DNA from 2 places in the Streptomyces sp. NPDC101166 genome. Region 1 is predicted to be linked to the other one. Evidence: predicted binding sites of a transcription regulator. Region 1 holds the regulator's gene; the other holds the start of a gene.
The links. The regulator HspR, encoded in region 1, represses chaperone genes until heat shock. The targets are predictions, from matches to a motif close to TTGAGNNNNNNNNNCTCAA.
Positions count from the first base shown of each region.

Region 2: the regulator HspR is predicted to act here: its motif matches at 1,392-1,410, upstream of lon (endopeptidase La).

Region 1 is NZ_JBIWPF010000009.1:249,509-253,922, reverse strand. It holds gene dnaK (molecular chaperone DnaK) at 1-575, shown strand, start outside; gene grpE (nucleotide exchange factor GrpE) at 572-1,225, shown strand; gene dnaJ (molecular chaperone DnaJ) at 1,259-2,437, shown strand; gene ACIRS4_RS18470 (heat shock protein transcriptional repressor HspR) at 2,443-2,895, shown strand; gene ACIRS4_RS18465 (hypothetical protein) at 2,951-4,414, opposite strand, start outside.
Region 2 is NZ_JBIWPF010000015.1:38,919-43,332, reverse strand. It holds gene ACIRS4_RS25530 (ATP-binding cassette domain-containing protein) at 1-184, opposite strand, end outside; gene ACIRS4_RS25525 (DUF5954 family protein) at 242-1,261, opposite strand; gene lon (endopeptidase La) at 1,433-3,856, shown strand; gene ACIRS4_RS25515 (MarR family winged helix-turn-helix transcriptional regulator) at 4,113-4,414, shown strand, end outside.

The DNA of each region.
Region 1 (4,414 bases):
GCATGTTCGAGCTGACCGGTCTGCCGCCGGCGCCCCGCGGCGTCCCGCAGATCGAGGTGTCCTTCGACATCGACGCCAACGGCATCATGCACGTGACCGCGAAGGACCTCGGCACGGGCAAGGAGCAGAAGATGACCGTCACCGGCGGCTCCTCGCTGCCGAAGGACGAGGTCGACCGCATGCGCCAGGAGGCCGAGCAGTACGCGGAGGAGGACCACCGCCGCCGCGAGGCCGCCGAGGCCCGCAACCAGGGCGAGCAGCTCGTCTACCAGACCGAGAAGTTCCTCAAGGACAACGAGGACAAGGTCCCCGGCGAGATCAAGACCGAGGTCGAGGGCGCCGTCGCCGAGCTGAAGGAGAAGCTCAAGGGCGAGGACACCTCCGAGATCCGCACGGCCACCGAGAAGGTCGCCGCCGTCTCGCAGAAGCTGGGCCAGGCCATGTACGCCGACGCCCAGGCCGCGCAGGGCGCGGGCGGCCCCGAGGGCGCCGCGGGCGAGGGCGCCAAGGCCGCCGACGACGACGTCGTCGACGCCGAGATCGTGGACGACGAGCGCAAGGACGGTGCCGCGTGACGGAGGAGACCCCGGGCTTCGACGAGAAGCCCGACGTCCCCTCCGGCGCCACCCCCGACGACGCCGAGCCGAAGGCCGACTCCACCGCTGAGGCGGAGGGGGCGGCCCCGGCCGGGGACGCGAACCAGACAGCCGGACTGGTGGCCCAGCTGGACCAGGTGCGCACCGCGCTCGGCGAGCGCACCGCGGACCTCCAGCGCCTCCAGGCCGAGTACCAGAACTACCGCCGCCGGGTCGAGCGCGACCGGATCGCGGTCAAGGAGATCGCCATCGCGAACCTCCTGACCGAACTCCTGCCCGTGCTCGACGACATCGGCCGCGCGCGGGAGCACGGCGAACTCGTCGGCGGCTTCAAGTCGGTCGCCGAGTCGCTGGAGACCGTCGCGGCGAAGATGGGCCTGCAGCAGTTCGGCAAGGAGGGCGAGCCCTTCGACCCGACGATCCACGAAGCCCTGATGCACAGCTACGCGCCGGACGTCACCGAGACGACGTGCGTGGCGATTCTGCAGCCCGGGTACCGGATCGGCGAGCGCACCATCCGCCCCGCGCGGGTGGCGGTGGCCGAACCCCAGCCCGGCGCCCAGGCGGCCAAGGCCGAGGACGCCGAGAAGTCCGACGACAAGGAGAGCGGTGGCCCGGACGAGGGCTGAGCTTGAACCGACACGGAAGGAGGGGCGTCGAGGATGAGCACCAAGGACTTCATCGAGAAGGACTACTACAAGGTCCTCGGCGTCCCCAAGGACGCCACCGAGGCCGAGATCAAGAAGGCGTACCGGAAGCTCGCCCGCGAGTTCCACCCGGACGCCAACAAGGGCAACGTCAAGGCTGAGGAGCGCTTCAAGGAGATCTCCGAGGCGAACGACATCCTCGGCGACCCCAAGAAGCGCAAGGAGTACGACGAGGCGCGCGCCCTCTTCGGCAACGGCGGCTTCCGTCCGGGACCCGGCGCCGCCGGCGGCAGCTTCAACTTCGACCTGGGCGACCTCTTCGGGGGCGCCCAGGGCGGAGCGGGAGGCGCCGGCGGCTTCGGCGGCGGGCTCGGTGACGTCTTCGGGGGACTGTTCAACCGCGGCGGCGCCGCGGGGACGCGCACCCAGCCCCGGCGCGGACAGGACATCGACACCGAGGTCACCCTCAGCTTCACCGAGGCGATCGAGGGCGCGACGGTCCCGTTGCGCATGACCTCCCAGTCCCCGTGCAAGGCCTGCTCCGGCACCGGCGACAAGAACGGCACACCGCGCGTGTGCCCGACCTGCGTGGGCACCGGGCAGGTGGCGCGCGGCTCGGGCGGCGGCTTCTCCCTCACCGACCCCTGCCCCGACTGCAAGGGCCGCGGTCTGATCGCCGAACACCCCTGCACGGAGTGCTCGGGCAGCGGCCGCGCCAAGTCCTCCCGCACGATGCAGGTCCGTATCCCCGCGGGCGTCACCGACGGGCAGCGCATCCGGCTGCGCGGCAAGGGCGCCCCCGGCGAGCGCGGCGGCCCGGCGGGCGACCTGTACGTCGCCGTGCACGTCGGCGCCCATCCGGTCTTCGGCCGCAAGGACGACAACCTGACGGTGACCGTGCCGGTGACGTTCACCGAGGCGGCGCTCGGCGGCGACATCAAGGTGCCCACCCTGGGCGGTCCTTCGCTGACGCTGAAGCTGCCGCCCGGCACGCCCAACGGGCGCACCATGCGCGCGCGGGGCAAGGGCGCGGTCCGTAAGGACGGCACCCGCGGCGACCTCCTGGTCACCGTGGAGGTGAGTGTTCCCAAGGACCTGTCGGGGAAGGCTCGTGACGCACTGGAGGCGTATCGCGAGGCGACCGCGGAGGAGGATCCGCGGGCAGAGCTGTTCGAGGCGGCGAAGGGAGCATGAGAGGCATGGACGGCCGTCGGCGCAACCCGTATGAACTGACCGAGGAGACCCCGGTCTACGTCATCTCGGTGGCGGCCCAGCTCTCCGGCCTGCACCCGCAGACCCTGCGCCAGTACGACCGCCTGGGCCTGGTCTCCCCGGACCGCACCGCCGGCCGGGGCCGCCGCTACTCGGCCCGCGACATCGAACTGCTGCGCACCGTCCAGCAGTTGTCGCAGGACGAGGGCATCAACCTGGCCGGCATCAAGCGGATCATCGAACTGGAGAACCAGGTGGCCGCACTGCAGTCCCGGGTCGCCGAACTCCAGTCGGCCCTGGACGGCGCGGCGGCGGCCATGCAGCAGCGAGAGGCCGCGGTGCACGCCTCGTACCGCCGCGACCTGGTGCCGTACCAGGAGGTACAGCAGACCAGCGCACTGGTCGTATGGCGCCCCAAGCGCCAGCAACAGACCGACTGAACCGACTGAACCGACTGAAAGGGCCGGGAGGCAGCAAGCCTCCCGGCCCTTCGGCTCACCCCAGTTCCTCCAGCCTGGCCTCGAGCGGCGCGGGTGAGCGGAGGTTCACCGCTTCCTCGAACAGCGCTCGTTCGTCGAGGTGGTCGCCCCAGGGATAGCGGATGTGCCAGTGGTCGACGGCGTGTCGCAGCAGGTCGAAGCGGCCTGCCGCGGCGATCGTCGTCGCCGCGGTCAGGCTCTGGCGCAGGGCGAGCGTCGTCGAGGGCGGATCCTGGTAGTTGGTCTGGCGTACGGCCATCAGTGCCTGGAAGGCGAGCACCGGCTCGGGGAAGTCCCAGAAGCCTTCGTTGACGGTCCATGGCGGCAGCTTCCGGCCCGACACGGGAGTCCAGTCGGCGAAGTCGGCGATCAGATCGGGCGCGACGGGCACGGGGTCAGGGCTGGGGCCGAACGAGGTGCCGGAGAGGATCGCCCGGATGCGCTCGGCGTAGTGGCTCCATCCGAAGTGCTCGCGGACAAGGCGGGCATTGAGCTCGGGATCGTTCTGCGCGAGAAGCGCGGGGATCAGAGTCTCGTCGCGCGTCCGCGCCCAGTCGAAGCGCGACGTCTCCCCTGCCCTGTGCAGCGGGCTGGGCACCCTCGTCCCGCTGAGGAGTGTGTCCCACACCTGTCTGTCGCCTCGACGGACCAGCGCGCACACGACGTCAGCGCTGGAGGAGCTTCGGGCGAGCAGGACGCACAGGGGCGGATCGAGCCGAGCCACGACCGTCTCGATGACGGCGGCGGGCGCGAGCTCGAGGAGCAGAGCGGGGGCGCAGTGGTCGGCGGGGGAGCGGCCCGGAGGAATCGGCAGTTCCTCTTCGTGACGTCGTGCGGCATCGAGGAGCGCGGGCAGTGGCCCCTCGAAACCCGCGGTCAGCAGCCGTAGTGCCCGTGTCCAGCGCTCCGGCAGCACGTCGAGCCGTTGCCGGACCTCGTCGGCCAGGTCGGCGCTTTCGGGTCTCACCAGGAACTCGGCCGCCGGCAGCACGTCGACCGTCTTCCCGCCCGCCGTCAGCTCCGCGGCCAGCCGCAGAAGACCGGGCGCCGGGGCCGTGCAGTGCCGGACGACGCGGAGGAGCTGAACCCACAGTTCTGTCTCGTCCAGGCTCTCCCGAGAGGAACGTATCTCCTCGAGAGTCTCGGCGACGACACGGCCGACCGCGTCGGAGCCGGCGTGCTGGATGACGCCCTCGGCCGGGCGGGCGTGCCGGATCACGTCCTCGACGGTGACCGCAGGATGCCAGTCCGGCTGCGGGACAGCGGCCTGCACCACCACCCGGGGCAGACCGGTGCCGAATTCGGGCGTCCAGGTGGCGAGGCAGCGGGTGGACAGTGCGCTGATCGCGGCGTCCCGGTCGCTGAAGATCCGCAGCAGTTCGAGCGGAGTGAGGTCCGTGCCGGCCAGGATGCGCACGACGTCGGCCGGACAGTCGCCCCGGGCGAGCAGGACGCCGTACCGTTCGCGGATGCGTCGGCG
Region 2 (4,414 bases), on a different contig from region 1:
CCGTCGGCTCGTCCAGGAGCAGCAGTTCGGGGGAGTTGACGACGGCTTGGGCGATGCCGACGCGCTGTTTCTCCCTGCCCGACAGACGGCCCAGCCGCTGCCCGAGCCGGTCGCCCAGCCCGACCGCCCGGGCGGCCCACTCCACCGCGGCACGGCGCGCCCGCGCCCGCGCACCACCCCTCACGTCCTGCGCGCCCCGCGACGCCTCGCGCGCGCCCCCCTTGTCCCCTTCCGACGGTCGTCAGTCGTCGTGCACCACTGTGCCGTCCTCGTGCAGGGTCGGGTGCAGCTTCATCGGGCCGTAGTCGTCGAGGTCGGACGAGCGGGGCGGCTCGGGGCCGTCCGGGCCCATGCGGACCATCCGCTCCACCCGGCAGATCCGGAACAGCCGGTCCTCCACACGGGCCTCGTCGGCGCGGCCTGCCGCCCGGTAGGCCTCGGCCGCGCGCGCGTACACGGCCTTCCTCGCCTCGTCGAAGCCGTACAGCAGCGCCCAGAAGCGCGCCATCCCGTCGTGCAGCAGCCGGCGGGCCTCGTGCGGGGTGGCCATGAGGGCGCCGTGCGGGGTCCAGCCCGTGCCGTCGTGCTCGGCCACCGAGAAGCCGACGGGCAGACAGACCACGTCGGGGTGCGTCAGCACCGCGCGCGCGGAGCCCTCCCGCACGTCCGCCGGGTAGCGGGAGCCCGTGTACGCGAAGTCCCGCAGCCCCAGCCGCAGGGCGCCGGCCATCGGCCCCTCGTCGCGGCCCGGGTCGAGGACGAACCCCAGGTCGGGGGAGGGCGTGTCGTCCCGGCCGTCCCACAGCGGGGCGGCCGGCTCCGGGTCCGTCGGGCGGGGCGGCTCCAGCCCGTCGTCCCCCATGCGGGCGAACTCGTCGCCGCGTACGACCCGGTAGCGCACGCCCAGCGCCGTCACCTCGTCGGCCGGCTCGCGCTCCAGCACCCGAACGGCGCTCAGCAGCTCACGGCGGACGGCCGGGTCGTCGGTGTCGTCCTTCGCCCTGAACCACAGGTGGGAGTTGAGGCCGTCGCGGGCCTGCTGCGGGGTGCCGTTCACGACCGGCTTGAGCAGCCGCCATCGCGGGTCGCCCGCGGAGGGGTCCTGCGCCGCGACACCGAAGACGGGCCCGCGCGGGGCGATGTCCGGGTAGCGCCGGGACGCCTCGACGGCGTCCGCCTCCATCACCCAGGCGACGGGGTCGTCCCGGCGGACCAGCTCCGCGTGCAGGGCGTCGAGCCGTTGCTTCCAGTCATCGGTCATGTGCGCATTGTGCTGTCGGCGCCGGTCCGCTTCGGCGGGAACGCCGGAAGTGGGTGCGGGGGAGACGGGGGAGGTGATCGCCCACAGCGAACGGGGGCCGATCCGGGGAACATCCGGTGACCGCCGCGCATTGAGTCGGCATAACTCAACTTGACTGCCGAAGGGGAGATCATGGCTGCTGAGTCCGCAGCGTTCACACCGCTCACCCTGCCCGTGCTGCCGCTCGACGACGAAGTGGTGCTGCCCGGGATGGTGGTTCCGCTCGACCTGAACGACGCCGACGTGCGCGCCGCGGTGGAGGCCGCCCAGGCCGCCGCCCGGTCCGAATCCGGCAAGCCCAGGGTCCTGCTGGTGCCGCGCATCGACGGGACCTACGCGAGCACCGGCGTGCTCGGCACGGTCGAACAGGTCGGCCGGCTGGCCGACGGCGACCCGGGCGCGCTGATCCGGGGCCGCAGCCGCGTGCGCATCGGCGCCGGCACCACCGGCCCCGGGGCGGCGCTGTGGGTCGAGGGCACCCGCCTGGAAGAGCAGACGCCGGAGCCGCTGCCCGGTCATGTCACGGAACTGGTCAAGGAGTACAAGGCCCTGGCCACCGCCTGGCTGCGCAAGCGCGGCGCCTGGCAGGTCGTCGACCGCGTCCAGGCCATCGACGACGTCTCCGCGCTCGCCGACAACTCCGGGTACTCGCCGTTCCTCACCACCGAACAGAAGGTGGAGCTGCTGGAGACCGCGGACCCCGTGGCCCGGCTGAAGCTGGCCGTACGTCAGCTGCGCGACCACCTCGCCGAGCAGGACGTCGCCGAGACCATCGCCAAGGACGTCCAGGAGGGCGTCGACAAGCAGCAGCGGGAGTTCCTGCTGCGGCGGCAGCTGGAAGCCGTGCGCAAGGAACTGCGCGAGCTGAACGGCGAGCAGGAGGGCGAGGAGTCCGACGACTACCGCGCGCGCGTGGAGGCCGCCGACCTGCCCGAGAAGGTCCGTGAGGCCGCCCTCAAGGAGGTCGACAAGCTGGAGCGCGCGAGCGACCAGTCGCCCGAGGGCTCCTGGATCCGCACCTGGCTGGACACCGTCCTCGAACTCCCCTGGAACGAGCGAACCGAGGATGCCTACGACATCCAGGGCGCCCGGGCCGTCCTCGACGCCGAGCACGCCGGCCTGGAGGACGTGAAGGAGCGGATCACCGAGTACCTCGCGGTGCGCAAGCGGCGCGGCGACCGCGGCCTCGGCGTCGTCGGCGGGCGGCGCGGGGGCGCCGTGCTCGCGCTCGTCGGCCCGCCCGGCGTCGGCAAGACCTCACTCGGCGAGTCCGTCGCGCACGCCATGGGACGCGAGTTCGTCCGGGTCGCCCTCGGCGGCGTCCGGGACGAGGCCGAGATCCGCGGCCACCGGCGCACCTACGTCGGCGCGCTTCCGGGCCGGATCGTCCGCGCGATCAAGGAGGCCGGGTCCATGAACCCGGTGATCCTGCTGGACGAGATCGACAAGGTGGGCTCGGACTTCAGGGGCGACCCGGCCGCCGCCCTCCTGGAGGTCCTGGACCCGGCGCAGAACCACACCTTCCGCGACCACTACCTGGAGGTCGAACTCGACCTCAGCGACGTGGTGTTCCTCGCCACCGCCAACGTGCTCGAAGCCATCCCCGAGGCGCTGCTCGACCGGATGGAGCTGGTCCGCCTCGACGGCTACACCGAGGACGAGAAGATCGTCATCGCGCGTGACCACCTGCTCCCGCGCCAGCTGGAGCGGGCCGGCCTCGACGCCGGCGAGGTGACCTTCGAGGAGGGCGCGCTGCGCAAGCTGGCCGGCGAGTACACGCGCGAGGCGGGTGTGCGCAACCTTGAGCGGTCCGTGGCACGGCTGCTGCGCAAGGTCGCCGCCCAGCACGAACTGGGTGAGCGGGAACTGCCCTTCACCGTCACCGAGGACGATCTGCGGGCCCTCATCGGCCGGCCGCACCATGTGCCCGAGTCCGCCCAGGACCCGGCCGAGCGGCGGACGTCGGTGCCCGGCGTCGCGACCGGCCTCGCGGTCACCGGCGCGGGCGGCGACGTGCTGTACGTGGAGGCGTCCCTCGCCGACCCGGAGACGGGTGCGGCGGGACTGACCCTGACGGGACAGCTGGGCGACGTGATGAAGGAGTCGGCGCAGATCGCGCTGAGCTTCCTGCGCAGCCACGGGGCCGAGCTGGAACTGCCGGTGGCCGACCTGAAGGACCGGGGCGCGCACATCCACTTCCCGGCGGGCGCGGTGCCCAAGGACGGCCCGAGCGCGGGCGTCACGATGACGACGGCCCTCGCGTCGCTGTTGTCGGGACGGCTGGTCCGCACGGACGTGGCGATGACCGGCGAGGTCTCCCTGACCGGGCGGGTCCTGCCGATCGGCGGGGTGAAGCAGAAGCTGCTCGCCGCGCACCGGGCGGGAGTCGCCACCGTGATCATCCCCAAGCGCAACGAGCCCGACCTGGACGACGTCCCCGCGGAGGTGCTGGACAAGCTCGACGTCCACACCGTCACCGACGTCCGCCAGGTCCTGGAACTGGCGCTCGCGCCCGCCGCGGACGGCGCGACGCCCGAGGTTCCGGTCGCGGCGTGACGGACGCGGCCGGACGAGGCGGGCCCGGGCTCCGTGAGGGAGGCCCGGGCCCGTCCGGCACGACTCGGTCAGCAGACAACTACGCACGTAGAATCAGGTCCGAGACCGGATCGGGAGTGCTGACGTGCACGAGGACGGACACGCAATCGGACACACGGACGCGGACGCGGGCGCGAAGACGGGCGCCGGTGCGGACGCGGGCGTGGACACGGGCGGGAGCACCGGGCGCCCCGGAGACCCGGGAGAGCCCGGAGCCGTGACGCCGCCGCGCGGTGTGGACCAGGAGTTCCTCTCCCTGGAGCGCGAACTGACGGTGCTGCTGCGCCGCGCTCGAGCCAGCCAGGGCGAGATGGCCCGCGAGGTCCATCCCGACCTGGAGTCCGCCGCGTACGGCCTGCTGGTGCGGCTGGAGGAGTGCGGCCGACAGCGCGCGACCGAGCTCGCCGCCTACATCGGCATCGGCAAGGCCACCATGTCCCGGCAACTGCGGGCCCTGGAACACCTCGGCCTCGTCGCCCGCGAGCCCGACCCGGCCGACGGCCGTGCCTGGCTGGTCGA